Regions from separate parts of the Lysinibacillus sp. GW823-FHT06C08 genome, predicted to be linked through region 3. Evidence: riboswitches for the same ligand, from Rfam matches in the RefSeq annotation. Region 3 holds a riboswitch; each other region holds the start of a gene.
What was found. A riboswitch is a leader RNA that binds a small molecule or an ion and turns the genes downstream of it on or off. The one in region 3 is predicted to bind cobalamin.
Positions count from the first base shown of each region.

Region 1: linked by a shared signal. The riboswitch ahead of AC1Q6O_RS04965 (glutaredoxin family protein) and the one ahead of mmgD (citrate synthase) in region 3 are both predicted to bind cobalamin.
Region 2: linked by a shared signal. The riboswitch ahead of AC1Q6O_RS09320 (ABC transporter substrate-binding protein) and the one ahead of mmgD (citrate synthase) in region 3 are both predicted to bind cobalamin.

Region 1 is NZ_JBXAHN010000001.1:1,061,416-1,071,455, forward strand. It holds gene AC1Q6O_RS04955 (chitobiase/beta-hexosaminidase C-terminal domain-containing protein) at 1-95, shown strand, start outside; gene AC1Q6O_RS04960 (NAD(P)/FAD-dependent oxidoreductase) at 575-1,480, shown strand; cobalamin riboswitch at 2,104-2,283, shown strand; gene AC1Q6O_RS04965 (glutaredoxin family protein) at 2,401-2,625, shown strand; gene nrdI (class Ib ribonucleoside-diphosphate reductase assembly flavoprotein NrdI) at 2,622-2,981, shown strand; gene nrdE (class 1b ribonucleoside-diphosphate reductase subunit alpha) at 2,978-5,071, shown strand; gene nrdF (class 1b ribonucleoside-diphosphate reductase subunit beta) at 5,059-6,027, shown strand; gene dut (dUTP diphosphatase) at 6,039-6,476, shown strand; gene AC1Q6O_RS04990 (glycoside hydrolase family 5 protein) at 6,626-7,909, shown strand; gene AC1Q6O_RS04995 (ferredoxin family protein) at 8,069-8,305, opposite strand; gene AC1Q6O_RS05000 (YwhD family protein) at 8,305-8,820, opposite strand; gene AC1Q6O_RS05005 (helix-turn-helix transcriptional regulator) at 9,218-10,040, shown strand, end outside.
Region 2 is NZ_JBXAHN010000002.1:310,716-320,755, reverse strand. It holds gene trhA (PAQR family membrane homeostasis protein TrhA) at 1-550, shown strand, start outside; partial or broken gene AC1Q6O_RS09355 (transposase) at 680-960, opposite strand; gene AC1Q6O_RS09350 (HIT family protein) at 1,218-1,712, opposite strand; gene AC1Q6O_RS09345 (dihydrofolate reductase) at 1,771-2,247, opposite strand; gene AC1Q6O_RS09340 (alpha/beta hydrolase) at 2,409-3,326, shown strand; gene AC1Q6O_RS09335 (class I SAM-dependent rRNA methyltransferase) at 3,388-4,584, shown strand; gene AC1Q6O_RS09330 (S9 family peptidase) at 4,672-6,660, opposite strand; gene AC1Q6O_RS09325 (precorrin-3B methylase) at 6,732-7,409, opposite strand; gene AC1Q6O_RS09320 (ABC transporter substrate-binding protein) at 7,462-8,457, opposite strand; cobalamin riboswitch at 8,622-8,808, opposite strand; gene AC1Q6O_RS09315 (elongation factor G) at 8,985-10,040, shown strand, end outside.
Region 3 is NZ_JBXAHN010000008.1:214,889-224,928, forward strand. It holds gene nikA (nickel ABC transporter substrate-binding protein) at 1-1,222, shown strand, start outside; gene nikB (nickel ABC transporter permease) at 1,294-2,247, shown strand; gene AC1Q6O_RS18205 (ABC transporter permease subunit) at 2,270-3,052, shown strand; gene AC1Q6O_RS18210 (ABC transporter ATP-binding protein) at 3,063-3,836, shown strand; gene AC1Q6O_RS18215 (ABC transporter ATP-binding protein) at 3,839-4,654, shown strand; gene AC1Q6O_RS18220 (NUDIX hydrolase) at 4,702-5,187, opposite strand; cobalamin riboswitch at 5,419-5,613, shown strand; gene mmgD (citrate synthase) at 5,804-6,925, shown strand; gene AC1Q6O_RS18230 (bifunctional 2-methylcitrate dehydratase/aconitate hydratase) at 7,024-8,457, shown strand; gene prpB (methylisocitrate lyase) at 8,500-9,414, shown strand; gene AC1Q6O_RS18240 (acyl-CoA dehydrogenase FadE) at 9,460-10,040, shown strand, end outside.

The sequences.
Region 1 (10,040 bases), on a different contig from region 3:
AAGGAAAAAATGTAAAAGAAATTCGTAATTTACCTGCTGGAGCGACTATAACGTATACAAAAGGGGCTTCTGCTGAGGAAATTGAATTTAAGTAATAACTACTTGCAGTAAGAATGTTAGGCATATGTCAATAATTTAAACTGCATGGATTATATTCATGAAGATCAGTATGCCATTCCAAACCCATTTGGAGTGGCTTTTACTTTTCTCATCTCATCAATATCTATGAAAAATGGAGAGTGGGTTCATTTTCATAAAATAGATAAAAAGAATTACCTTTATAAAGTGAATAGATGTACTTCAACTAACGGTGCTTAGTCGGTATTTTAGGCATGAAAACGAAAAATTTGACGAGAAAAAACTAAATAGATATTATAGATATGTTAAGTCCTTAATAGAGTGATTAGACCCAACCAACTAAACTTTATCCTTTTTTATTGAGATCAATGACTCATATATAATTGGCTTAACAAATGGAATGAAAAAGATATCATACATATAATTAGAGATGTCTTTTGTCTTAATTACAGATATTAAAGGTCTGTAATATATTGTGATATGGAGGGAAATAATGATGAATCAATACGATTGTATGATTATAGGTGGAGGCCCTGCTGGGTTAAGTGCTGCCTTAACATTAGGAAGAGCGCGCAGAAAGGTTGCACTAGTTGATAATGGAACAAATCGAAATCGTGTAACTCAGGAGTCACATGGTTTTTTAACAAGAGATGGGATAAAGCCACAAGAATTTAAGAATCTCGCAAGTAAAGATATAGAATCTTATCCTTCTATAACAATGATGGATCAAACCGTCATAGAAATAATTAAAGATGATATAACTGGTTTATTTCTAGTCAATACTTCGGAAAGTAAAACTTATGTAACTGAAAAAATACTGTTAGCTACTGGAATACAAGAGGAATTTCCACTCCCGCAAATCAGACAATATTATGGTAAAAGTTTGTTTAGCTGTCCATATTGCGATGGTTGGGAGCTGCGAGACAAGCCATTGGCTATCATTGCAGAAAACGAGGAGCATATTAGTCATATGACGAAATTGGTTTTTAATTGGTCACCGGATTTAATTGTTTTTACGAATGGTCATCAACTTTCCAAGAAGATTCAAAATGATTTTGAACAAAAGAAAATTAAGGCGTATACAAATGCTATTAAAGATTTACATGGGGATGATGGTAACTTATCTAGTGTTGAATTAGAAACAGGTGACAATATTTTAAGAGCGGGTGGTTTTGTTGTGCCAAGTTTTTATCGTCCCAATAAATTTGCTAAACAGCTAAATTGTCAAGTTGATGAAAACGGAACAATTATGACTGATGGTGCTGGACGAACAACTGCGGCTGGAATATATATTGCTGGTGAAACGGAAAAGGGTGGTCCCTCTTCTTTAATGATTGCAGCTGCGGAAGGCTTTAAGGCTGCTTCAAGCATAAACATGGATATAACAATAGAAAGATTTTAAATTTATGGTTAGCTGATGAGTCATATAAAATTCATCAGCTATTTTGAATATGACTAGTCAAGCTGGCGGAGAATGAACTTGGATATGTTATACTATAAATAAATATAGAATAACTAGAAAAGGTACATATTCATTGTAAATTAGCTGAAAAGTGTAGAACCGTTGGTTGCCTCTCACCTGTATGTTGAGCACATTTTAGTAGTCTTCGTAATGTTATGACGACTACTAAAATGTGTCATCATCGTAAGAGAGGAGTCCTACTTTAGACTAGTACAATAAAAAATCTACGAAGATAGGATGTATAGAGTAGGATGCGAGATTTACATCATACTCATAGTTTTAGACATAATTGCATCTTTACTGTAAAGGAAGATGCCTTTTTTATGTATAAAATTACTAGGGTGGCTACGTTTTTAGGTAAATAAGCGACTATTATTTTTGTTCCTATTTTTTAATAAAATAATGCTATCGCTACATGGTTATATTTTTATATGATTATGTTTTAGTTCGTTCTACAAGGTTATGTCAGAAAATATGAATAGTCTCAAATTGATGAACTTTTATTTCTCGATTTACTTTTTATATAAAGGATGGTACACTTAAAACTATCGAAAAACAATATATTGTGTTCGTTTTGTGTAGGTACTACTATATGTAGTTTAATAGGGAAGTTCGGTACTATTCCGACGCTGTCCCCGCAACTGTGAAGCTGACGATGATTGTAACCACTGTGTGCATTCGCATGGGAAGGAAATCAGAGATTGAAGCAAAGCCAGGAGACCTGCCTATATAAAACAAATTTATCATTTCTTCGGGGATTAAGAGATGGGAACGTCAGTATTTTTAGTATGTTAACGTTTCCATTTAAGCTATCTCTCTAGAAGAGGTAGTTTTTTTATTTTATGAAAAGAGGGATTACTATGAAACTTTATACGAAAACAATCTGTCCAAAATGCCTTTGGGTAAAATCCGAATTACAACGAGCAGGACTTGAAGCTGAAATTGTTAATATTGATCACGATGAACAAGCTAAACAAACAATTATAGATGCAGGTTTTTTAAGTGTGCCTGTTTTAGAGGTAGATGAAACATTTATAGGTGAGGTTCAGGAAATTGTTTCTCGTATTGAGATGATTACACTATGATCGTTTACGCTAGTCGTACAGGAAATGTCCGTAATGTAGTATCTAAATTAAGGGCAGAATCTATTGAACTCTCTGAGGAATTAAGCTTGAATAAGCCTTATCTTTTAATTACATATACAGATGGCTTAGGTGACATTCCAGCAAAAGTGCAACGTTTTTTAGAGAAAAATAGAGATTTTTGTAAAGGAGTAGTTGCTAGTGGCAATAGTAACTTCGGACATCATGTCTTTGGCGCTGCTGGGGAAAAAATTGCTACTACCTATCATGTACCCTTAGTGAGGAAGTTAGATTTGCGTGGCAATCAAACAGATTATGAAGCAATACAAATGTTTTATGAAACGAGGGTAATGGGATGAAAACTTATTTAAAGCTTAATAATGACGTACTGAATCGTTATAGTACAACAGGGCTACTAGAGTTAGAAAAGGACCGTGAGGCTACTCGCCGCTACTTTTTAGAATATGTCAACGTACGTTTACGTTATTTTATAGATATAGAGGAAAAAATCCGCTATTTAGTGGATGAGGGTTACTACGAGAAAGATTTTATCGACATGTACGAGATGGATTTTATAAAGATGCTGTACAAAAAAGCATATGATTATAATTTCCGCTTCCCATCATTTATGAGTGCAAGCAAATTTTATGACAGCTATGCTATGAAAAGTCGTGATGGTGAAGAAATCTTAGAAAAATATGAGGACCGTATTGTCATTATTGCCCTGTACTTAGCACAAGGAAACACTGTACTAGCAAAGCGTTCTGTTGAAGCAATGATGGAAGCCTATCAGCCTGCAACACCTACTGCATTAAATAGTGGGAAAAAAGCCCGTGGTGAATTAGTCAGTTGCTTTAAATTATCAATGGATGATTCTATGAATAGCATTGCTGAAAATATTGGTTATTGTTTAGAGCTATCACGCCTAGGCGGAGGGGTCGGGGTCAACTTAACGGATTTACGACCTTTAGGTGATCCAATTAAAGAAATATTAAACCGTGCAAGTGGAGTTATCCCAGTTGCAAAACTATTAGAAAATTCATTTAGTTATTCTAATCAGCTCGGTCAACGAAATGGCTCAGGAGTTGTTTACCTAAATATCTTCCATGCAGATATAGAGAATTTCATTTCATCAAAAAAACCAAATGCTGATGATAAAATTCGCCTCGCAACACTATCAACAGGAATTATTATTCCAAGTATTTTCTTCGATCTGATGAAACGTGATAAAGATATAGTGTTATTTAGTCCATATGATATTTTTAAAGTATATGGTAAACGAATGTCGGAAATTTCAATTTCAGAAATGTACTATGAACTACTTGATAATCCTAAAATCCGTAAAATTAAACGTTTGAATGCGCGTAGACTCTATACTGAGGTGAAAAAAGCTCAATTTGAATCAGGTTATCCTTTTGAAATTTTTGATGATAATGTCAATGAAGTACATCCACTAAAAAATATCGGTCGTGTAAAAATGTCAAACCTATGTACTGAAATCTTGCAAGTTCAAGAAACTAGTGTCATTACAGATCAAGATCAACCAAACGAATATGGGTTAGATGTGTCGTGTAATTTAGGGTCAATTGATATTCATGCAGCGAGTAAAGTAAATGATTTTGAAACATTAATCGATACAGCTATGCACTTATTAACAAATGTGTCACAAATGACATACATCAAAAATGTCCCATCGGTGGCAAAAGCGAATCGATTAATGCACTCAGTAGGGCTAGGTTGTATGAATCTCCATGGACATCTTGTTACGGAAGGCATTATGTATGGCTCGAAAGATTCTATTGATTTCATGGACCGTTTTATGGAAGCAATGAACTATTATTCTCTTAAATCATCGATGGAAATGGCTAAAGAAAAAGCAGAAACGTTCTACCGATTTGAAGATAGCGATTATGCTTCCGGTAGCTATTTTGATCAATATGTAAATAAGAATGAAGAAGAGCTATCATCTGCTGTGTTAAAAGCACTTGGCAACATTCCAATTATCACTAATAAAATGTGGGAATTATTAAAGGAAGATGTTATGGAATATGGTCTATTTCATTCCTATCGTTTAGCGATAGCACCAACCGGCAGTATTTCGTATATTCGTAGCTGTACGGCATCCATCTCTCCTTGTACAGAGCGTGTAGAGGTCCGTGATTATGCAGATAGTCGCACGATTTATCCAATGCCACATTTAACAAACGAAAACAGTCATTTATATGTTGAGGCCTATGATGTTGATCCTTATGATTTAATTGATTTATACGCAGCTTCTCAAAAACACGTTGACCAAGGTATTTCAATGACTCTTTATGTCACTGACAATTGGACAACAGAACAACTAGCTAAAGTATACATTTATGCATGGGTTAAAGGGATTAAGTCCGTTTACTATGTTCGTCAACGATTACAAAGCTTAGAGGAGTGTGTAGCATGTCAAATATAGTGTATGAGGCAGTCAACTGGAATAAGGCAACAAGTGAACTTGCCCAAATTTTCTGGGACCAGCAATGGAAGCAAATTTGGTTTCCTGAAGAAATTGCTGTGAGTAAAGATATTAAACAGTGGAAAAGTTTTGAGCATCAGGACACATATAAAAAAGTGTTTGCAGGACTGACTTTGCTTGATACCGTTCAGACGAATATAGGGATGAATCGTGTTGCTGCTTATACAGACGATTTACAGGAAAAGGCTGTATTAACCGTTTTTGATGCATTTGAGGCAATACATGCTAAATCATATTCTTATATATTTACAACGCTTTGTACAAACGAGGAGATAGACGAGCTCTTTGAATGGGTAAAGAAAAATGAATATTTACAATATAAGGCAAATAAGATTGCGGATATTTATAATAGTATAGAAGAAGGGGACTCTGAGAGCTTATGGAAAGCGATGTTTTCATCCGTTATGCTTGAATCTTTCCTTTTCTATTCTGGATTTTTCTACCCATTATACTTAGGTGGACAAGGTTTTTTAAGAAACAGTGCTGAAATTATTTCTCTCATTTTGCGCGACGAGTCCATTCATGGCGTAGCGGTAGGGTTTTTTGCTCAAAATTTATATAAGCAATTTTCTAAAGAAAAACAAGAATCCTTACAATTATGGGGTTATGAATTATTGCTGGATTTATATCAAAATGAAATGAAATATACCGAGGATATTTATGCGGAGACAGGATTATCGCCTGAGGTAAAAGCCTATGTGCGTTATAATGCTAATAAGGCCTTAATGAATGTCGGCTTTGAAGCCATGTTCCCTGAAGAAGAAGTGAATCCGATTGTCATGAATGGAATTCGTAATGAGGGCTCCACATATGATTTCTTTTCACAAAAGGGGGCTACCTATGCCAAAGCAAAAGTAGCGCCAATTACAGATGACACATTTAATTTTAATCGTTAGGATGAAGAACAATGAACGTAGAAGTAAAAATTAAAAGAATGCATGCAGATGCAATGCTACCAATGCAAGCTAATCCCGGTGATGCTGGGATGGATCTCTATTCCATTGAAACTGTAGAGATACCCGCTGGTGGGACTAAATTAATTAAAACAGGCATTCAAATTGAATTACCTAAAGGAACGGAAGCACAAATTCGACCAAGAAGTGGACTAGCCTTAAAACATAGTATTACAGTGCTCAATAGCCCAGGAACAATCGATGAAGGCTATAGAGGGGAAATTGGTGTTATTTTAATTAATCATGGTCAAAATACGTTCTTAGTAGAAAAATCTATGCGAATTGCCCAAATGGTGATTCAATTTGTCCCTACTATTCAACTACTGGAAGTCAATGAATTATCTCAAACGGTTCGTGGAACTTCTGGATTTGGAGCGAGTGGTACAAAATAAGAGTAAGTTTTAAATAGGCGTATGTCAGGATTGAGTTTGATACTGAACTCAATCCTTTTTATTTTTTTAAAATTGTCACATTCGTGTAACGTAGGTTCAGTACGATTTACATGAGGTGATAATATGAGAGAAATAAATATAGGAAACGAATGAAAAATAAGTTCAACATGATAGTTTCCCTTTGGTGTGCTTTAATAGTCGTCTTTGCTAATGGCTGTAGTTCTGTGGAGCAAGAAGAAAAACAAAAGAAACAAGAGAAACTGGCAACGCCACAGATGCAAAATGGTTTTTGGGATGAGCAAAGAAAAGGTACAAATTTTATGAATTCCACTTCTCTGCCAGAAAATTATGAAGAGGCTAATGAATTCAACATTGAATTTATCCGTTTAGCGCCTGATAAATGGGCAAAAGAAAGAGATTTTTTATTTGAAGATAAACCTGATGCTACTCCTAATAAAGATTTTTTAATCGGCAATGCAGATCAGTATGAGGGAATAGTTGAAAATGATTTCAAGATGTTAAAAGAAGATTTAGATGCAGCATATGCAAGAGGATCAAAAGTTGTACTGGCTGTTCTTAGTCTTCCCGGAAACCGATGGAGACAGTTTAATAACTATGAAAATGATGACCGAATTTGGCAAGATTTTAACTATCATGAGCAAGCAGCGCTTTTCTGGAAAGATCTTGCCGTGCGCTTAAAAGATCACCCCGCAGTGGTAGGATATAACGTAATTAATGAACCACATCCTGAAACAGCCACAGGATTTAATGATTTTTGGACAGAAGACTATGACAAATGGTACAACAAGATAGAAAACACGCCAGCAGATTTAAATAGGCTTTATGGAACGATTGTAGATTCTATACGATCTGTAGATGCGGATACACCCATTATTTTAGATTCGGGTTTATTTGCTACACCTTGGGCAATAAACTATTTAAAACCAATAGAAGACATAAATGTGCTGTATGCTTTCCATATGTATGAACCGTATGAAATGACGAGCCAAAATCGAAAAAAAGGATTCACATACACTTATCCTGGTAAGGTCAAAGTCGGGAATGATCAAGATGAAAAAATGTTTAATAAAACTTCATTAAAAGATTTTATAGAACCCGTTGCTAAATGGGCAGAAAAGCACAATATACCAAACAACCGAATTATTGCAGAAGAGTTTGGCATTAACCGAATGGTTGATGGAGCGGATCAATATATGAAGGATTTAATTGATATTTTTAATGATTACGGCTGGCACTGGGCATTTTATGCATTTCGTGAAGACACGTGGGATGCTATGGATTTTGAATTAGGTAATAAACCTGTTAAAGAGGCCTATTGGGATGCGCGGGCAATTGGAGAACTACCTGATAGAAAAGCAATAGAAGTAGATAATTCTATTTGGGAGGTCCTGAAAAAAGATCTGAACAAGTAACATGATTGTTCTCTGCTAAGATCAAATAGAAATTATATGTAGTAGTACAAACGATCGTTTGTACTACTTTTTTGCCTGACATTCGGCGCTTTAAATCAGTCCATCTTTCAATCAATATCTTGCTGTTGCAGGTAATAAAAGATAGTCATTGCCTGTCATTTAGTTTCGAAAATAGTTACGCGCTAGTAGAGTTGCAGAATTATATTCATCAGGCAATTCATCCTCAAAAAAAATAGCCTCTACGGGGCAAACTAATTCACAAGCGCCACAATCAATACAAATATCAGGGTTAATGACATATTGAGTATCCGTATTCACAATGCAATTTACGGGACAGACATCTAAACAAACGGCTGCTTTTTCATCCCTACATAATTCTGTAATTACAAAAGCCATTACAAATCCCCCCATAATTGATGTTTTAATTCTTCAGGTGAGTGTGTCCAATACTGTTTATTAAATTCAGATAAAAATTGGGAAAGTAGTTTTTTTGAATTTGTATCGACATGATTTAGGAGAAATTTCCCTTTAAGTGCTTTATCTAAATAATTTACTTGCTCTGGCAACGATTTATAGCCAAGTTTAATGCGGCGTTCTTCTTTTGATACCCGTACTTCACTTGCGGTACATCCCGCATAATAAGGTCCATTTTCCCCTACCTGAAGCGCTACCCAAACGATCCAATATCGATTATAATCGTCACTAGCATGAGCTAAATCTGGTGAAAAACGCACTTTTTTTTCAATAATACTTCGCCCATGTAAGGCTTCTAAGTCTATAAATACGTGTTCTTTTTCACAATCTATAATAACAGGCGTTACATTATTTAAATCAAGGGTACCTACTCCATACCCTCCATCTCCATCTGTTGAATCATTACTTAAGATGGTAAAATGTATCTTTTCTTTCATAGAAAACACCCCCACACTTTTTACAACATTTACAGGTGTCGCAAATAGAAACAATGTATAGTATTAAAAAGCAAATTCATTACGTATAGCTTTTATAAATTAATCTAATTGAACGTTTTAGTAGTAATTTTTATACTATACGTAATGGTTGCCAAGGATTTCTCCTCATACTTTTTTAATTCAAAAGTATAACTGAAATATACAACTTATTATCCTTTGTTGTCTTCGGACTTACGTCTGAATTGTTATGATATGGTAAATTGATGTTCGCTTACATTTTTATGAACTTTATATAAATAAGAAAATTGACAATGTCTATTTCGATAAATAAATTTCACTGAGTCATACAGAAAGAGTAGAATTGGTACTAAATAGATTTAATGAGAGGAAATGAATAATGAAATTAGAACGATTACTATCTATTATCTTCAAGCTTCTCAATCATGAAATAGTGTCGGCTTCTAGCTTAGCAAATGAATTTCAAGTATCATCAAGGACAATTTATAGAGACATTGAAGCAATATGTGCCGCTGGGATACCAGTCGTTTCTTTCCAAGGGACAAACGGCGGTTTCGGGATTATAGAAGGATACAAATTCGATAAAAGCTTAATGGACCCTAACGACATTTTGAATTTAATCTCAGTATTAAGTAGTTTATCAAGTATCTTTGAAGATAAAGATGTTGAACATACACTAGAAAGACTAAAAATGCTGGACATAGGTGATAAAAAAAGTGCGTTCATGATTGATTTGGAAAGCTATAGGACGGAACCGAGTTCTTTAATGAACCTTAGACAAGCTATATACGAAAGAAAAGTAATTTACTTTAATTATGTAAATAATAAAAATGAATTTACGTCTCGTGAAGTAGAACCCATTCACCTTCATTATAAGTATTGTAACTGGTATTTATATGGTTATTGTAGAGGGCGTACGAGTCATAGAGAATTTAAAGTATCGCGTATGATGGGCATTACTCTGTCACAAGAAAAGTATTTACAAATGCATGAGTATAAAAGCGATTCATCCTATTCAAGAGGTCATCAAGAGAGAGTACAGGAGGTGGTCATCTGGGTAAGTCCATATTCCTTAGCGGAAGCATTAGACCAATTCCAAAATTCTTCAAAGGTCATGAATAGCGATGGAAGTATGACATTTACATTTTCCGTCTATCAACCTCTGCATGCTGGATGGCTGAAATCGATTCTTTTAAGCTTCG
Region 2 (10,040 bases), on a different contig from region 3:
GGCTCTAGTTGTTTTACTGCTTACAGCTGTGCAAACAGGTAATGCTCTACATATTACTACTTTTAGTATTTTTGGCGTCTCTGTCATCATCCTGTTTTTAATGTCCACATTGCTACACAGTATGCCAGAAAAATATAAACACTTTTTCGCTATTTTGGACCATTCGTCCATTTATATTTTAATTGCCGGTACGTATACGCCGTTTTTATTAATTGCGGTGGGTGGCACCCTAGCCATTACTTTATTATGTATTATTTGGTCACTCGCAATATTAGGTGTTCTTTTTAAATGTTTCTTCATTAACCGCTTTGAAGTGCTATCCTTAATTTTTTATATTGGCATGGGCTGGCTCATCATTTTTGCTATTAAGCCTGTTTATTTATACTTAGGATTTTATGGCTTTGCTTTACTACTTGCAGGTGGACTGTTCTATACAATTGGAGCCATCTTTTATGCTTGGCGCTCTCTACCTTATAACCATGCAATCTGGCATCTTTTTGTGCTAGCTGGCTGTGCTTCCATGTACGCTTGTGTGTACTTCTATTTATAAAAAAGTCGCTCCCTTCATAAAAGGGCACTGAAAAACTTATGTTTTCATAAATGCGAACCTTTTTCAGATAAAAATAAGGCACTTCTTGTTCAATTTTGAACAGGAAGTGCCTTATTTCTGTCTCATTGGATCTTCTGTTGCCATATCCAAGAAATAGTTGAATGACAGCGCTCTACTAGGTCGACGTCTGATACATCATTAATCGCTTTTAATAATAAGTACTTAAACATGCGAATTGGAGGAATGGCATTACGTCCATTGTCTAAACAATATTTTGTTTTTAGCTCATCTAAAATGAATGAAAAATCAACAAGTTCATTGATCTGGCGAAGCATATTATCTTTTGGCACAACAATATCGTAGATTGCCATGTATGGACTTAAATTAAGGGTTTCCTGATTTGAAATCATTGGGGCACCACCTACATATTCATTTTTTTATTATAAAGGAAAGTGTGACTAAAATAATAGAATGATACATTGCGTTGTTTGGAGAAGCATCGCTCGACTCCTGCGGGAAAGCGAGACAGACGAGACCCCGCACGAAGCGAAGCGTAGGAGGAGACTCGGCGCTCGCCCGCGGAAAGCGAGCGGAATGCTTCGGAAAACAACAGTAGAGTCACAGTGCCAAATGAAAAAAAAGATATGGACTTTTTCAGTGCCCTTCTTCATAAGGAGCGATTTTTTATGGATTCTCTTAAAAGCTCAATAGCTTCCCTTACTTCTTTTTCATGCTCCTCATTACTCAAATTATTTCTGGCATGAAGTAATACTGGCCTCAAGGATTCAACGGATCGCCCGAATGCATTCATCCATTCATAGCGGGGCACCATCCAAGTATGGAAATGATGAGTCGTATCTTCGTTGTAAAAATAATAAACGTATTCAATGCCCAATACTTCCCTTTGAGCTTGTCTAATTTTTGTTAAGAGATTGATGTAATCCAGTTTTTCGTCATTATTTAATTCATCGAAGCAATGGATGTGACGCTTTGAAGCTAAAATAACTAATCCCTTGATTGGATAAGCTACATCCTGGTGGGCGTGAAAATAATCCGTTTCAATGATAACACCACCATTGGGCTTGACCTGTCCACTTATGATGGCACAGCTCAAGCAATCAACTTGAGCAATTTCTCCACTCGATAATCGTATGTTGCGCATCAATATCTCCCCTAAATATAGAAATAGCACGGTCTATCAAAACCGTGCTTTTCCCATGTTATTTACGCTCAAAAATTTGATATTGGAAAGTATAGCCTTCTGAAGCTGTTTCGGGCTGTTCAGCAGAAACCTCTACAAACTTCTCCTCATAGCTCGGAAAAAAGGTATCGCCCTGAAATGAATGATTGATTTTTGTAATATATAAGCGATCTGCCATTTCCATTGATAAACGGAAAATTTGCTCACCGCCAATAATCATGATTTCCTCTACATCCCCTGCTATCGCTATTGCTTCTTCTAGGCTCGTCACAGTTTCAGTGCCTTCTGCGTGATAATTTTCATCTCGTGTAATAACAATATTGCGACGTCCAGGTAGTGGACGACCAATGGATTCAAACGTTTTTCGTCCCATAATCATTGGCTTGCCCATTGTTTTGTTTTTGAAATACTGCAAATCTCCCGGTAAATGCCAAGGCATTCCGTTATTATAACCAATTACATGGTTGTCATCATGTGCCACAATTAAAGAAATCATACTGTCCCTCCAAATACTTTCTTCCCTTTTATTATAAACACAATTCGTTGATTTCACCTCTATTATGAAAGAATTTTCTTTTTCTAAAATTAAATCCTAGTAAAATTATATGAATAGTTTATAATGTAAGTAATAAACGTCACGATAAAGGACTGATGAGGATGACTACTTTAAGAAAAGAAGCTGTTCATTATATTCAAGATCAACAAGTTGCTACACCCTACTATCAAGTTACACCACAGGAAGCTCGCGCGATGCGTACGGTTACGCCATGGCAATCACCCCATAAGCCAATATTAGCGGCGATGCAAGATCAACTAATTACCATGCGTGATGGGGCTCAAATTACGCTACGACTTTATATACCTACTCATGATCAACCATTACCTGTTATTGTTTATTATCATGGCGGTGGCTGGGTATATGGTAATTTAGAGTCTGTTGATGCTGGCTGTCAGCTTTTAGCAGACCAAGCGCAAGCAATTGTCGTTTCAGTGGATTATCGTTTGGCTCCTGAATTTCCTTTTCCAACTCCATTGCAGGATGCCTACGATAGCTTAGTATGGGTGCATGACCATATCGAAGCATATGGTGGCGATGCTGCTCGGTTGACCGTGGCTGGGGACAGTGCTGGCGGAAATTTAGCAACGGTCGTGGCCTACTTAGCTGTAACTTCAGGTGGACCATCATTGCAAGCACAAGCACTCATTTATCCTGTTACGAATGTGGATTTTACGACCGTTTCCTATCAGGCTTATGGAGAAAAGTTCGGCCTAGATAAACAGGGCATGCAATGGTTTTCTCAACACTATACAGATGAATTGAACTTTACAAATCCATTGGTGTCTCCCCTACTGCTCGAGGATGTAAGACGTATGCCTAAAACACTCCTCATTGCAGCAGAGGCAGATGTCCTCTTTGATGAAGGTTTAAGTTATGCCCAAAAATTGTCTGACTCTGGAGTACCTGTGGAGCATATAACCATGTCTGGTTTAATTCATAGCTATTTTAGCAAAATGAATTATTTTGAAGAGGCAACAATCGAAACGGTGGCAAAAATTGCTGAATTCCTGAAATAAGTTTGGCTATCCCATCCAAACAGTGCGATAATAAAGCAAAACGTTTTTAAAGGATGACAACATGACACAAATAATTGCACTACAAATAAAACAGCCTTTTGCTGATCAATTAAAAAAAGGCTACCCATTAATTTCAAAAGATGCAGTGGATGCACGACAACTACCTTACGAGCAAGGGACTCTACTTAAGCTGATGGATCACCATAATCGTTTTATTGGTACAGGTTACTACGGTATTCAAAATAAAGGGATTGGCTGGGTCCTGACGACAGATATAAATGAAACCATTGATAAAGCTTTTTTCATTAAAAAATTCAAAAAAGCTATACAGCTACGAGAAGCATTCTTCCAGAATGAACATACAACAGCCTTCCGTGTTTTCAATGGCGAGGGTGATGGTATCGGTGGCCTAACGATCGATTTCTTTAATGGCTACTATATGGTGAGTTGGTATAGCGAGGGTATTTACTCATTGAAAGAAGTCGTTTATGAGGCGCTTGCTGAAACCATCAACTACCAGGCCATTTATGAGAAAAAACGATTCGATAGTAAAGGGCAATATATGGAACAGGATGATTTTGTCATGGGGACTCCTGGCGAATTTCCAATCATGGTTAAGGAAAATGGGATGACCTATGCAGTCCATTTAAATGATGGTGCGATGACTGGAATTTTCCTTGATCAACGGGAAGTACGATTAGCTATTCGTGAGCGCTATGCGAGCACAACAAATATGCTAAATACCTTCTCCTACACAGGGGCATTTTCTGTAGCAGCCTCGCTTGGAGGAGCTACTAAAACAACAAGTGTCGATGTTGCAAAGCGCAGTTTAGCCAAAACGATTGAGCAGTTTAGCGTCAATCAAATTGATTATGAAGCGCAGGATATAAAAGTAATGGACGTTTTTCATTATTTTAAATATGCACAGCGTCACGAATTAAAATTTGACCTTGTTGTATTAGATCCACCAAGCTTTGCCCGCACAAAGCAAATGACGTTCTCAACGGCGAAGGACTATCCAAAATTACTGAAGGATACGATTGCGATTACAGCCAAAAATGGCATTATTGTGGCTTCCACAAACAACGCAAGCTTCGGTATGAAAAAGTTTAAAGGGTTTATCGACCAAGCATTTAAAGAGACTCGTACACGCTATAAAATTGTAGAGGAATACGGTTTACCAAAGGATTTCCGTGTGCCTCGTGAATATCCTGAATTTAATTATTTGAAGGTCGTTTTTATTCAAAAAATGGACTAACTCATCTGGAATCACACTTTGCTGTGGTTCTTTTTTTCTATAAAAAATGGCTTAAGAAGTATGTTCACTTCCTAAGCCACCTCTTTTTTAAAGCTTTTCCACAAACCAATCTCGTATATATTCGAGACGATGAATTCTTAATGTTGGCTTTCCGCTTCTTGACAGTTCATGATTAGCTTCAGGGAACCGGACGAATTTCGTTTCTTTTTTCCGATACTTCAAGGCGATAAATAATTGCTCCGCCTGTTCAATCGGACAACGATAGTCTTTTTCACCATGTAAAATAAGCAATGGTGTTTCAACATTGTCTACATATTTCAATGGTGAATGATGCCATAGCTTCTCTATATTTTCGAGCCCCGCTTGAATTTGCCAGTCTGTAAAGTAATAGCCAATATCACTCACTCCTGCAAAGCTAATCCAGTTTGAAATAGAGCGTTGTGTAACTGCTGCCTTAAAGCGGTTGGTATGCCCAACAATCCAGTTGGTCATAAAGCCACCATAGCTCCCACCTGTTACACCTAGTCGAGTTGGATCAATGAACTCATATTGCTCTAAAGCATAGTCCACTGCAGCCATTAGGTCTTGATAGTCATTGCCACCATAATCACCACGTACTGCATCCACAAACGTTTGTCCGTAGCCATGACTTCCGCGCGGATTTGTATACAGCACCGCAAAGCCTTGAGCAGCTAGGATTTGGAATTCATTAAAATAAGTGTTGCCGTACATCGCATGTGGACCACCATGGATTTCAAGAATAAGAGGATATTTCTTCCCTTTTTCATAGCCCACTGGCTTCATGATCCAGCCATTGACCTTCCAGCCCTCAGCTCCTTCAAACTCAATGCTCTCTGGCACAGCTAACTCTTTCGTCTTTAAAACGTCTTCATTGACTGTCGTCAATCGTTCTTTTTCACCCGTTTTTAAGTTGACGTAATATAAATCGCCCGGATTCGTTGTCGTACTTATGGCGACAACGGCTTGATCATTTTGAGCATCTAATGAAAAACCATAAACGTATTGATCATCGTGAATAGCTGGATAAATTTCACCATCTACATTCCCAAAGTAAATTGCCGCATTGCCGTGATCCGTTACTTGGAAATAGAAACTATGATTATCATTCATCCATTGTACACTTGGTGCTGCTACCCCTTGCAGGAAATCACCGATGACATAGTCACCGACAGGGGCATCAAATTCACTTGTTGCACAGTTTAGCAGATTTTGTTCCATATCATAAATCCATAGCTTCGCTTGTGTGGCATTTTCAAACTCACGTTTTCCTCCAACAAAGGAAAGGAAGCGGCTATTAGGCGACCAGGACGTTTGGTAATAGGAGCCAATCCCCTCTGTTACCTTGCGACTCTGTTTTGTTTCTAAATCGAATAAATAAATATCCGCATTAAACGAAAAATCTAAGTCCTCTGCTTGATCTGCTAAGTACGTAAGATAACTGCCATTTGGCGACCATGTACTCAGATGGAAATCCTCGTTCCCTTCTGTCACTTGCTTTAAGTCACCAGATTTTAAATCGACAATGGCAATGTGAGTATGCTGGTCCATATCCATAAATCCACCCGCATCCGACTTATGTTTCATCTTATCGATTTCGAGTGGCTTGAGTTCTTTTTCTTCTTTCTTGTCATCTTCAGCTTTGTCTAAGATAGTTTCATCTTTACCTAGCAAAACTGAAAAGGCAATTTTCTCTCCACAAGGAGACCAGACAGGCGTTGACGCACCGTTTTTGCAATACGTCACTTGCTTCGCCTCTCCCCCTGTTTTCGACAGTACAAAAATTTGCGGCTTGCCTGATCTTGTCGAAGAAAAAGCAATTTGACTGCCATCTGGCGACCAGACAGGAGAGCTTGTCCGATCGTTACCATATGTCCATTGCTGAGGACGTTTGTCTTTTAAATTTAAATAAAACAAGTTAGATACATAGTCTTTTTTCTTCTCATCAATACGTGTCTCTACATAAACTACCTCAGTCCCATCAGGTGAGAGCTGTGGATCTGCCACTGATTTCAAGTGATAAAGATCTTCTGGTTGAATCCCTTGTTTAGTTGTCATGTTCTTGCTCCTTTGTATTGTCATTTTCTATGCTCTACTACAATATTTCGACACCCTAAGTATTTTTCCTGCTACTCTATTGATTTTTTTACTAGTTCCCAATCAGCATTCATTTTTGTTCTGCGATAAAATTTATAAAAAGGTTCATTGGAACGAGCTTGGTTTTGATAGAGACGAATGATTTGTAGCAAAAAATCCTCAATATGATCAATCCCTACCCTTTTCGCGAAGAGAGTACCCGCCTGTGCCTTCGCCCCCATAGGGATGGCTCCTACATAAACATCAAAGCTCTCATGCTGATAGACTAAACCAATATCATCATATGTAGGATTATAGCAAGCCGATGCACAGCCATTCACATTGACTCGTACTCTTGCAGGCACAGTTATACCGTCCAATGCCTGATAGAGTTGTTCTGTTTGAGGAACTGCCTCCATTTTTTCTCCATCACAAAAATCACATGCCTTCATGGCAATATGAGGTCCTGAGGAAGCAACAAACAGTCCAGCCTCCTGTAAGGCATGGGTCGCTTCTGTCAGTTCACTAGAGGGGATCGATAATAATATGCTATAGGAGGCCGAATATTTAATGGCCCCCTTCTCCCCTACTATTTCAGCTATTTTTTGAAATTGGGCTGGCGTATAATGCTTATTAATAATGCCAGGGCTTACCGCTAATCGTGCATAACCACCTTGCTGATTTAGAGTTTCGAACGTTTTATCTGGTATGTTTTGACGAAATGCATTCATTGTTATCGCTCCTTAAGAAAAAGGAGCTAGCAAAGCGCTAGCTCGAATGTTTTTAAAAGTTGGCTGGGTAGAAGCCCTTGGCTAAAATTTGAATGGCCGCTGCAGCACGTACCCCTTCAGATGCCGCTGAAAGTGGAAGAATGACAAAGCGATCATTTTTGACTGCTTCCATTTCCTTCAACGCTGGATCATTTTTTAAGAATTTTATCTTTTGTTCAGCAGTTGTTTCGCCATAATCAATGACAACCACCACCTCTGGATTGCGATCTACTGCATCTTCCTTCGATACCGTTGTCCATCCTGACTCCACATCTCCAAAGATATTTTGACCGCCAGCGATTGTTACTAGCTCATTCATAAAGTTTTGACCAGCCGTGAATACGTCTTTATCACCACTGTCAAAGACTAGCACACGTAAATTTTCACTGTCTTTTGGTAATTTTGCTTGAACTTCTTCGACATCTTTTGTCATTTGTTCAATTAATGCTTCACCGCGATCTTCCACGCGGAATATTTCCGCGATATGACGAATATCCGTGAAAATATCTTCTAATGTTGGCTTTGTCATATTGGAAGCCGTATGTAAATACGTATGAATTCCTAATTCCTCAAGCTCCTCTGGTGTTCCAACACCTTTCTCACCAAAGCCACTTTTCCAGCCTGCATACAAGAAATCTGCCTCGGCATCAATGACTTGCTCCTTTGTTGGGTATTGATCTGAAAGAACTGGAACTTTATCGTAGGCTGCTTGAAGCGGCTCGTAGATTTTATCATCTAAATAAGCTGTCCCTACCATGGAATCCTCTAAGCCTAATGCAAGCATAATTTCTGTTACATGCTGATTTAAGCTAATGGCCTTTTTAGGTGCTTCCTTATAGGTTTGGGTAGTTTCATTATTTTCAATGATGACCTCAGTTGTTGTCGCCTCAGACGGTTCAACTTTTTCAGTTTGCTTTGCTGATTCAGGCTTGTCCTTTGCGCCACACGCTCCTAATACAGCGATTAAGGCGATGACCATGACTAGCCATATACTTCTCCATTTTTTCATGTCCTTTTCTCCTTTGTTGTCATAAATATAGAAAGAAATCAGAGACTTCTTTGCTACTAGGATAATTGGAAGGGCATAAAAAAACCCTCTTGTCGCCAAGAGAGTTGCATAGTGAAAAAACGGTATTAGTACCTTTATCACTATCCCCATCCTCGTGGTTCTTAGTTAACATACATATACTGGCAGGTATCCTGGCTTAGGTTCATCATCTATACGCCTTCCCATAGTTAAACTACAGTGGCATGCTGTATAGACTCCCCATTTACAGTTGCGGGACAGCATCGGAATTGCACCGATTTCCCTTTTAAGCAAATGACAAATGCCATTTGCACCAATATGTTCTAATTATGCTATTGATAGACTAGCAGTTCATGCGTTAATTCGCAATCAGTAATAGAATGCAAAAAATATAATCATCATTATATTAGCACTATTTCGACAAAAAGACGAATCATTTTACAAGAAATAATTGTGCTAGTATTCTGATACAATGAGAAGATAGCTACTTATAGAAACGAGGATTTATTATGTACAAGACGATTGGGGTTCTTGCTCATGTTGATGCAGGAAAAACAACCTTTTCTGAGCAAGTGCTTTTTCATACAAATAGTATTCAAGCGCGGGGACGTGTCGATCATCAGGATGCCTATTTAGATAATCATGAGCTTGAGCGCAAACGGGGCATTACGATATTTGCCGAGCAAGGACGCATGACTATTGGCGACGATACATATACGTTGATTGATACACCAGGACATGTCGATTTCTCCCCAGAGATGGAGCGTGCCATCCGTGTCATGGATTATGCCATCATTATTATAAGTGCGGTAGAGGGTATTCAAGGTCATACTGAAACGGTATGGCAGCTTTTACGAAACTATCATGTCCCTACATTCTTTTTTATTAATAAAATAGATCGTGACGGAGCAGATGTAAGGGCTGTGATGACCCAGCTCCATAAAGATTTCTCGGAACATGTATTATTCGTCGATGAACCACTTCAGGAGAATTATGTTTCCAGCACAATCATGGAATGGCTGGCGGAGCGTGATGAAAAGCTCCTGGATGCCTTTTTGAATGAAGCATTGGAGCATGGCCTGTGTATGAAGCACCTACAATCGATGATTAAAAATGAATCTGCCTTCCCCTGCTTTACTGGTTCGGCATTAAAAGATGAAGGCATTCAAGAATTGATTGCTCAACTTCCACTCATAACGGGTACTCACTTCGAGCCGGAAGCACCGTTTCAAGGAGAGGTCTTTAAAATACGACATGATGGCCATCAGCGTTTAACATTCATCAAGGCTTTAACAGGCAAATTACATGTTCGAGATGAATTTACGTTTGGAGACCTTACAGAGAAAGTAACAGAAATTCGTCTTTATAACGGCAGCCGTTTTGAAACTGTTCAGCATGTTGAGGCTGGTGAAATCTTCGCTGTTAAAGGGCTCAGCCAGGCACACATTGGCGATCGCATTGGCAGTAACACGCTATCACAGCCCTATGAGCTTGTCCCTACATTACAGGCAAAAGTTCAATATGAGGGTGAGCAACATATTAAAGAAGTATTAAAGATTTTCCGT
Region 3 (10,040 bases):
CATGCATTCTTGGATGGGTATGGTCAACCATATTAAAGAGGTCGTCAAAGTAGATGAATCAACAATACGTTTGCAATTAGATGAACCATATTACCCTGTGTTAAACGAATTAGCCTTTGTCAGACCTTTCCGTTTTTTAGGGGATAATGGCTTTCCAGACGGTGATGCGACAAATGATTCCATTCAATCAGCTATTGGCACAGGACCATGGGTATTAACAGACTATAAAAAAGATGAATATGCATTATTTAGCCGTAACGAACATTATTGGGGTGAAAAACCTCTCGTAGATAAAATAAAGGTTAAGATCATTCCAGATTCGGAATCCCTTTCGTTAGCCTTTGAAAATGAAGAATTAGATGTCATTTATGGTCGAGGGATTATTAGTTTAGATAACTATACGTACTTAAGAGATAGTGGCAAATATAAAACAGCTACATCTGAGCCGCTGTCTACGAAAGCATTACTGTTCAATACTCAGTCAGGACCGTTAGCTGAGCTAAAGGTTCGACAAGCTATTCAATATGCTATCAATAAAGAACAAATGGTAGACAATATTACACATGGTACAGAAAAAGTGGCAAACACGCTATTCTGGAATGCCATTCCTTATGCCAATATTGATTTAGCGCCCATTATATATAATCCTGAAAAAGCGAAGAAATTGCTAGATGAAGCGGGCTGGACGCTACAGAAGGGTGAAAAAATTCGTTCGAAAAATGGTCAACCCCTTACATTAGATTTAATCTATATTGCTACTGATGCCATTCAAAAACCTATGGCGGAATTAATGCAAGGCGAGCTAGCAAAAATAGGGGTACAGTTAAATATTGAAGGGGCAGATGTTATGGTTGGTCTGCAAAAATTAATGGATGATCAGGTTGATATTAACTTCTGGCGAACAAATGGACCGCCGACTGATCCACATAGCTTTGCAAATGAATCAGCTACGCCAAATGCTAGTGGTGTATATGAAGCAAAATTAGGCTTACCAAATGCTCAGGAGATCGATACAAACATACATCAATTATTAGTCGGTACCGATGAAGAGGAACGCGTGCAGCTATATACGGATATTTTAACAATGTTCCACGATCAAGCATTATTCTATCCAATATCGTATGAAACAAATAATGTTATTTATCAACCATATATGAAGGATTTTGCACCACGTGCTTCTGAGTATGACATTCCATATGCGCAAATGGATAAAGAAAACTAAGTATGAAAGAGAGAGTGTGTCGAAATAGGGCAACTCTCTTTTTATCATCGGATGAAATAGGAAGTGACGGCATGTACGAATCGACTTGGATGTTTTGTGTAAAAAGAATTCTCACTCTACCATTTGTATTAGTAGGCGTATCTATTCTGACCTTTGTGTTTATTCGTTTCGTACCAATAGAACCGGCAGAGGTCATCCTTCGACTCTCAAGAATTGCCCCAACACCAGAGGCTATACAAGCTTTACGAGAAGAATTAGGGACAGACAAGCCTTTTATCATGCAGTATCTGCTATGGGTAAAAGGCATTTTACAGCTAGACTTTGGGACATCTTTTGTTAGTAAATTACCCGTGGCTCATGAGCTATTTGCTAAACTACCCGCTACCATTGAATTAGCTTTAGTAGCATTTATCCTCATTTTAACTTTTAGTATTCCATTAGGGGTTGTGAGCGCATTATATAAGCATTCCTTTATCGATAAAATCATTCGATTATTTACAGTCCTAAGTGTATCCATTCCAACATTTTGGTTAGGGTTTATCCTACTCTATCTTTTCAGCTTAAAACTTGGCATTTTTCCAACGAATGGAAAAGGTTCGATAGCACATATAGTTTTACCGGCCTTCACCTTAGCTTTACCTACAATCGGATTGTTCTCACAGTTTATCCGCTCTGCCATGATCGAAGAATACGAGCAGCCATATGTAAAATATGCACAGCTTAGAGGCTTGAAAAAATCGGTCATTCTCATTCGACACGTGGGGAGGAATGCTGCTATACCGATATCAACATTGTTTGGGATGACACTCGGAAATTTGCTAGGTGGTGCTGTCATTGTCGAGCAAGTATTTAGTTGGCCTGGACTCGGTCGATATTTAATAGAATCCATAACGAATCGTGATTACCCCGTTGTACAATGCTATGTGTTGGTGATTGCTGTCATCTATGTGCTCGCCAATTTAGGCACAGATGTATTGCATCGTTTATTGGATCCTCATCTGATGATGAAGGATAGGAGAGAGTAAAGTGAACTTAGGACGTATACATATGAGAAGATATATTAGTCTCACCTTACTGATTTTTATTGGTTTACTCGGACTGTTTGCCCCACTCATTATGCCTCATGACCCTTTAGCAGTCGATATTTCTAAGAAATTTTTAGCACCCTCATGGGACTATCCATTAGGAACAGACCATTTAGGAAGATGTGTCTTCTCCCGATTGCTTTTAGGGATTCGGTATTCTTTAGGTGCGGCGCTCGTCATACAAATAGTTGCTATTCTAGTAGCGATACTATTGGGCGCATGGGTCTCCTTAAAAAGAGGTATAATAGATGCGCTATTTATTCGGGTATGCGATATTTTATTAGCTTTTCCAACACTTGTACTAGCATTTGGGCTTTTAGGTGTATTAGGACCGAGCTTGAAAAATGTGTTAATTGCACTTAGTTTAACACAGCTTATTTATTATTCGAGGCTAATTCGAGGTTTATTTATTGGCATGAATGAAAAAGATTTTATTCTAGCGGCAAGAATTAGTGGTACTACAGGTGCGAAATTAATTATTCGTCACTATCTCCCTCATGTTTGGCCACCGATTGTAACGATTGTGGCATTAGATATGGGGAAGGTCATATTAGAGATTGCGGGCTTTTCCTTTATTGGGCTTGGTGTGCAGGCTCCTACCCCTGAATGGGGAATGATGGTAAATGAAGGGAAGCAATATATCCGCCAACATCCTGAATTAATGCTATATCCTGGGCTTGCTATCGTCCTTGTTGTCCTAGTATGTAATGTTTTAGCAAGTAGTTTGAAGAAGCCTGATCAGTAAAGGGGTAGTTATGAAGAAAGTTTTAGAAGTGAAAGACTTATCGGTCAAAGTTGGAGAACAGAATATTTTATCCTCCATTCATTTAACAGCCTATCAAGGCCGAGTGTTAGGAATTATTGGGGAAAGCGGTAGTGGGAAAACGATGCTTTGCCAAGCTATCATGCAAGCCTTGCCGACTAGAGCACAGATCACCAAAGGGCAAATTTTCTACCATCAACAAGATTTATTGAAGGTAACTGCTGCTCAAATGAGAGCTTATCGTGGTAGACATCTTTCCATTATTATGCAAAATCCTTCGACTGCCTTTGACCGTGTTCAAACCATTGAAGGTCATTTTCGTGAATCATTAAAGGCTCATTTTGTTATAACTAAAAATGAAATAAGACAAATTGCTATTGAAAGCATGTCAAAAGTTAATTTACCTAATCCCGAGCGCCTTTTACACTATTATCCATTCCAATTAAGTGGGGGAATGCTACAGCGTGTAATGATTGCTTTGTCACTGGCAATTCAAGCCTCGGTATATATAGCTGATGAACCAACGACAGCTCTTGATACAGTCAATCAAAAGCAGGTATTGACCTTATTTGACCGTATTCGCTTGGAAACACAGGCAGCCATCCTTCTTGTGACACATGATTTAGGCGTTATTGCTGAACTTGCTGATGACGTGGCCGTGATGTATAAGGGGGAAATAATTGAACAAGCGAATGTCTATGATTTTTTTGATGCACCTCAGCATCCTTATACAAAAAAACTATTACAATCCCGAATTATGTTTTAGAGGTGAAAAAATTGAAGCTACTAGAAGTGAGATATATTGAGAAGAACTATGCACATAGACCGTTCATATTCAAGCGAAGACAGGATGCCCCTGTATTACAGAAAGTATCATTTTCACTTCAGGAGGGGGAATGCTTAGGGATTGTTGGACAAAGTGGCTCAGGAAAAAGCACATTGGGCCGAATTATATTAGGAATGGAAAGGCCAACAGCCGGTGAGATTCTATTTCAAGGGGTTAATCTTTATGATGCCACTAGCCAACAGAAAAAAATGATACGGAGAGATTTACAAGCAGTCTTTCAAAATAGCTATCATTCATTAAATCCAAAGCAGACCATTTTTCAAATTTTAGAGGAACCGTACCTAAATTTCGAGCATTATAGCTCAGCTGAGAGACATTATAAGGTAAAGGAATTACTTGATCATGTAGAGTTAGACAAATCTATTACCGAAAAGTATCCCTCCCAGCTTAGCGGAGGACAACAACAGCGTGTTAACATTGCAAGAGCGCTTGCCTTACACCCAAAATTAATTGTTTTAGATGAAGCCATTAGTAGTTTAGATATGATTTTGCAAAAACATATCATTCAATTACTACAGACACTACAAAAGGATTTGCAACTTGCATACATTTTCATTTCTCATGACCTACAGGCTACACGCTTTATTTCAGATCGCATCCTTGTCATGCAAAATGGTCAGCTAGTAGAGGAAAGTATGAAAGGTGAACCATTTAAGCATTCCGCATCACTTGAGCTATACAACGCGATTTTACCCACTCACCCTCGCGAAAGAATTCACAAGAATACTTTAGAATGAACTGGAATGTCTTTGCGAAGAAAGTCCTTATTAAAATTCTTACATTGTTATTTGGAAAGCTTCGTAAAGGAGCTTTCGAACCCCCATATTTTACCTTCTAGGTTGTTTAAGAGAGCGACCGTCCTCTGTTCCATATTATTCGGAAGTTCTTCCTTACTGAAATAAGTGAGGCTTAAGCTCTCACCATCTTTCATTTCCAATACACCCCTTACATGTTTAGCTCTATACAGGTGAATGACTGTATGGATTTCATCGCCATTCGGATAACAGTAGTAATAATCAGGTCCTGAAAAAACACCGATAAAATCAAACTCTGTAGCCACGAGTCCAGTTTCCTCATAAAGTTCACGAGCAGCAACCTGCTCTAATGTTTCGTTTATTTCCATTGAGCCGCCAGGTAATCCCCAATCCAACGTATCTGAACGATGTTGAAAGAGTATCTTCTTATCATCATTAACAACAAGAACTGTCGAACCGACGCTTATAATCGGTCTATTACCGATAAGCTTTCTTAATTCTGTTATATAGCCCATCCCGTCACTCCACGTTTCATCGTTATGCAAAATAATTCGCTTTTTTAAAGTAGACTTCATAAATATAGCTTCATTGGGATTGATTAACAATCTTTTTTTGAGCGAAATAATGCTTAAATATGCAGAATAGTTCGTCAAAAATGAAAAATAGCTTTTTATAATCAGTCTTTTCTGAATTTTACCTATATTGATTGTTTGGAAACCTCTATGTTAAGGTAAAAAGACAAATTGAATATGCTAAATTTTGGTGGTTCAAATGGGTTTGATTCCATTTGATTAAAAGGGAAGTTGGTGTGAGTCCAACACTGTCCCGCAACTGTATGTAGGAGTTCCATAACGTGGCCACTGTTTTGTTCATCAAAACGGGAAGGTGTTATAGGAATGTTGATGATAAGTCAGGAGACCTGCCGCTAAATAAGCATCAATTGACCTACGAGGATAGGGAGGTGTTAGCTACTGTATGATGATTGTGAATGGATGTAAGTTCACTGTTTTTTGTTCTGTCATACTTTTGTAGATTAACAACTTCTAAAGGGGTAGAAGTTGTTTTTTTGTTGTTCTTTCGAGTTTGAATGGTAACGCTTACAAGAATGATTAAACAAAGGGGTTGTAATTCATGGAGTTAACGTATTCACCAGGTCTTGATGGAGTTATTGCTGCGGAAACAAAACTGTCTTTCTTAGACGTAGTAGGAAGCCAAATTGTTATACGGGGCTATGATTTGATTGAACTATCTCAGCGATATTCCTATTTAGATATTGTCCATTTATTATTGCACGGAAACCTACCAACTACTGAGCAACAAGCTGACTTACAAGATAAATTGAAAGAAAACTATCACGTTCCACAAGAGCTTTTTCAAATTTTCAACTTATTACCAAATGGGACACATGCTATGGACGGCCTTAGAACTGGAATTTCAGCGTTAGCAGGGTATGATCAGCACATCAATGATCGTTCGACTGAAAAGAATGTAACACGAGCATATCGACTTTTAGGCGGAATGCCCAATATCGTTGCGAATAGCTACCGTGTATTAAATGGTCAAGAGGTAGTAGAACCGGATAGTGAGCTTTCATATAGTGCTAATTTTTATTACATGATTACTGGAAGAAAACCAACACCATTAGAAGAGGAAATTTTTGACCAATCACTTGTTTTATATAGTGAACATGAAATGCCGAATTCGACCTTTGCTGCTCGTGTTATTGCCTCCACACAATCCGATCTGTATGGTGCTCTAACTGGTGCTGTCGCATCATTGAAAGGAAATTTGCATGGTGGGGCGAACGAGGCAGTCATGTATATGCTGCTTGAAGCTAAGACAGTGGAAGGCTTTGAAGCGATGCTGAAAAACAAGCTCAAAAATAAAGAGAAAATAATGGGCTTTGGCCATCGTGTCTATATGAAAAAAATGGACCCAAGAGCGCAGATCATGAAAGAAGCTTTATATAAATTATGCTTGGAGCAAGGGGATGACCGCTTATATCACATGTGTGAAGCTGGTGAAAAAGTGATGGTGGAGGAAAAAGGCTTGTATCCAAATTTAGATTATTATGCTGCGCCAGTGTACTACATGCTGGGCTTACCAATTGAATTATATACGCCTATTTTCTTTGGCTCTCGAACGATTGGTTTATGTGCACATGTGATCGAACAACATGACAATAATCGATTATTTAGACCTCGTGTTCATTATATAGGCGAGCGTCATAACCTTGAAGAATTGTCGGTATAATCAAGTTTTAACAACTCGCCATAGAGCTGATGGACATTCTGACCAATGCCCATCAGCATACTAGTATATCAAATTCATACCTTGAAAGGAAGATATAGATGATTAAAACGAATGAAAAAACGATGACAGACCAGCTTCTTGTTGATATTGCGGATTACGTATTAAACACAAAGATTACGAGCGAAGAAGCTTACGAAACGGCTCGATATGTTTTATTGGATACGTTAGGTTGTGGCATTTTAGCTTTACAATATCCTGAATGTACAAAACTTCTGGGTCCTGTAGTACCAGGTACAGTCGTTCCAAATGGTACTCGTATTCCAGGAACATCCTATGTCCTTGATCCAGTTAAAGGTGCCTTTAATATCGGTTGTATGATCCGTTGGTTGGATTATAACGATACATGGTTGGCGGCAGAATGGGGGCATCCTTCTGATAATCTAGGTGGCATTTTAGCTGTAGCCGATTATTTGAGTCGTGTAGGTGTTGCAGAAGGGCAAGAGCCTCTCCAAATAAAAGACGTTTTAGAAATGATGATACAAGCTCATGAAATACAAGGAATACTTGCACTCGAAAATAGCTTAAATCGTGTTGGCTTAGATCACGTCTTATTTGTCAAAATAGCAACAACAGCTGTAGTAACAAAGGCTTTAGGTGGTACTCATCAAGAAATTGTCAATGCTTTATCAAATGCTTGGATTGATAATTCAAGTTTAAGAACCTATCGACATGCCCCTAATACGGGATCTAGAAAATCATGGGCTGCTGGTGACGCTACAAGCAGGGCGGTACAACTAGCAATGATGGCTGTGAAAGGGGAAATGGGCTATGCAACTGCATTATCTGCACCAGGCTGGGGATTCCAAGATGTGCTCTTTAATAAGCAAGAATTAAAGCTTGCGAGACCACTTGCATCTTATGTTATGGAAAATGTCCTCTTTAAAGTGTCTTACCCTGCAGAATTTCATGCTCAAACGGCTGCAGAATGTGCTGTTCATTTACATCCTGAAGTAAAGAATCGCCTAGCTGAAATTGACCGCATTAACATTACGACGCATGAATCAGCCATACGAATTATCGATAAAGAAGGGCCTCTTCACAATCCTGCTGATCGTGATCACTGCCTTCAATATATTACAGCTATTGGTCTTATTTATGGTGACATTACAGCAGATCACTACGAAGATGAGGTGGCTGTAGACCCACGTATTGATGACTTGCGAAATAAAATGGTTGTCGTGGAAAAAAGCCAATATACAATCGACTATTTAGACCCTGATAAACGATCCATTGCGAATGCTGTTCAAGTTTATTACAAAGATGGTACATCATCCGAGCTAATTGAGTGTGAATATCCTTTAGGACATCGTTTCCGCCGTGAGGAAGCATTTCCTCAGATCATTAATAAATTCCAGCAAAACATTAGTACGCATTATTCTCAAAAACAACTCAATACAATAAATGAGGTTTGTGCAAATAAAGAGCTGCTTGAACAAATTGCTGTCCATGAATTTATTAATCTATTTATTTAATTTAGAAGGATTCCGAACGCAATAAAGAGGAGGTTTTTAAAAATGGCGTGGATTGTTCAAGAAGCGAAGACACAAAAACAATTAGCTGAACAATTTAAAGCTCTTATTGCTCGTTCAGCTATTTTGCAAATACCCGGAGCACATGATGCAATGGCAGGTTTAATGGCTAAAAAAGTTGGCTTTGATGCACTGTATCTTTCGGGTGCCGCGTATACAGCGAGTAGAGGCCTACCAGATTTAGGGATGATTTATTCAAATGAAATAGCTCAGCGTGCTAGTGATATTATTCGGGCTACTAATTTACCTATGCTAGTGGATATTGATACGGGCTTTGGTGGTGTATTAAATGTTGCCCGTACTGCTCGTGAAATGGTAGAGGCAGGGGTCGCTGCCGTACAGCTAGAGGACCAAAATCTTCCTAAAAAATGTGGACATTTAAATGGCAAAACTCTTATTTCAATAGAGGAAATGATACAAAAAATAAAAACGATTAAACAAATAGCCCCTACATTAGTAATTATTGCTCGCACGGATGCAAGGTCTGTTGAAGGCTTAGAGCAGGCTATTCTAAGAGCCAAAGCATATGTTGCTGCTGGGGCAGATGCTATTTTTCCAGAGGCATTACAAACTGACAAGGAGTTTAAACAATTTGCCAATGAGTTAAATGCACCCTTATTAGCCAATATGACTGAATTTGGTCAAACTCCTTATTATACCGCTAAGGAATTTGAAAAAATGGGCTACTCGATGGTCATTTATCCTGTTACGTCTATGAGAGTTGCAGCGAAAGCATACGAGCGTGTATTTGAATTAATAAAAAATACTGGAACACAACAAGAAGCAGTTGAGGATATGCAAACAAGAAGCGAATTATATGAAACGATTTCCTACTATCAATTCGAGGATTTAGATCGTGAATTAGCGAAAACCATTTTACCTAAGGAGGAAATAAAGTAGGGGAGCTGAATGGTTTCTCTCCACTTTCTTTCAAGGAGGACTCATATGGATCAACTAGAAGACAAAATGACGATCTTTACACCAGAGGATTTTCATGATGAAGAGGAGCTCATTGCAAAAACTGCTGAGCTCTTCATTAAACAGGATGTCTCACCGAATATTTCATCTATTGAACAGCAACAGTATGAGATCACTCGTCAACTATTTCAAAAAGCAGGTGATCTTGGCTTACTGGCCATTGAAATTCCCGAGGCTTATGGAGGACTCGAGCTCCATAAAACAATTTCCGGTCTTGTAGCAGAGAAAATGGGTTTTGGGGGCTCTTTCAGCGTTTCCTACAATATCCATGCTGGGGTGGGCACATTACCCTATGTCTATTTTGGCAATGAGGAGCAAAAGCTGAGGTACTTACCAAAGCTTGCATCTGGAGAATGGGTTGGTGCCTATGCACTTACAGAGTCCGATGCAGGTTCTGATGCACTGCGCCCCAAAACGAATGCTAGATTAACAGAAGATGGTACAGCATGGGTAGTAAACGGAGAAAAGCAATGGATTACGAATGCTCAGCTAGCAGACGTCTTCGTTGTTTTTGCCCAGACGCATAATGGCATGACTGCGTTAATTGT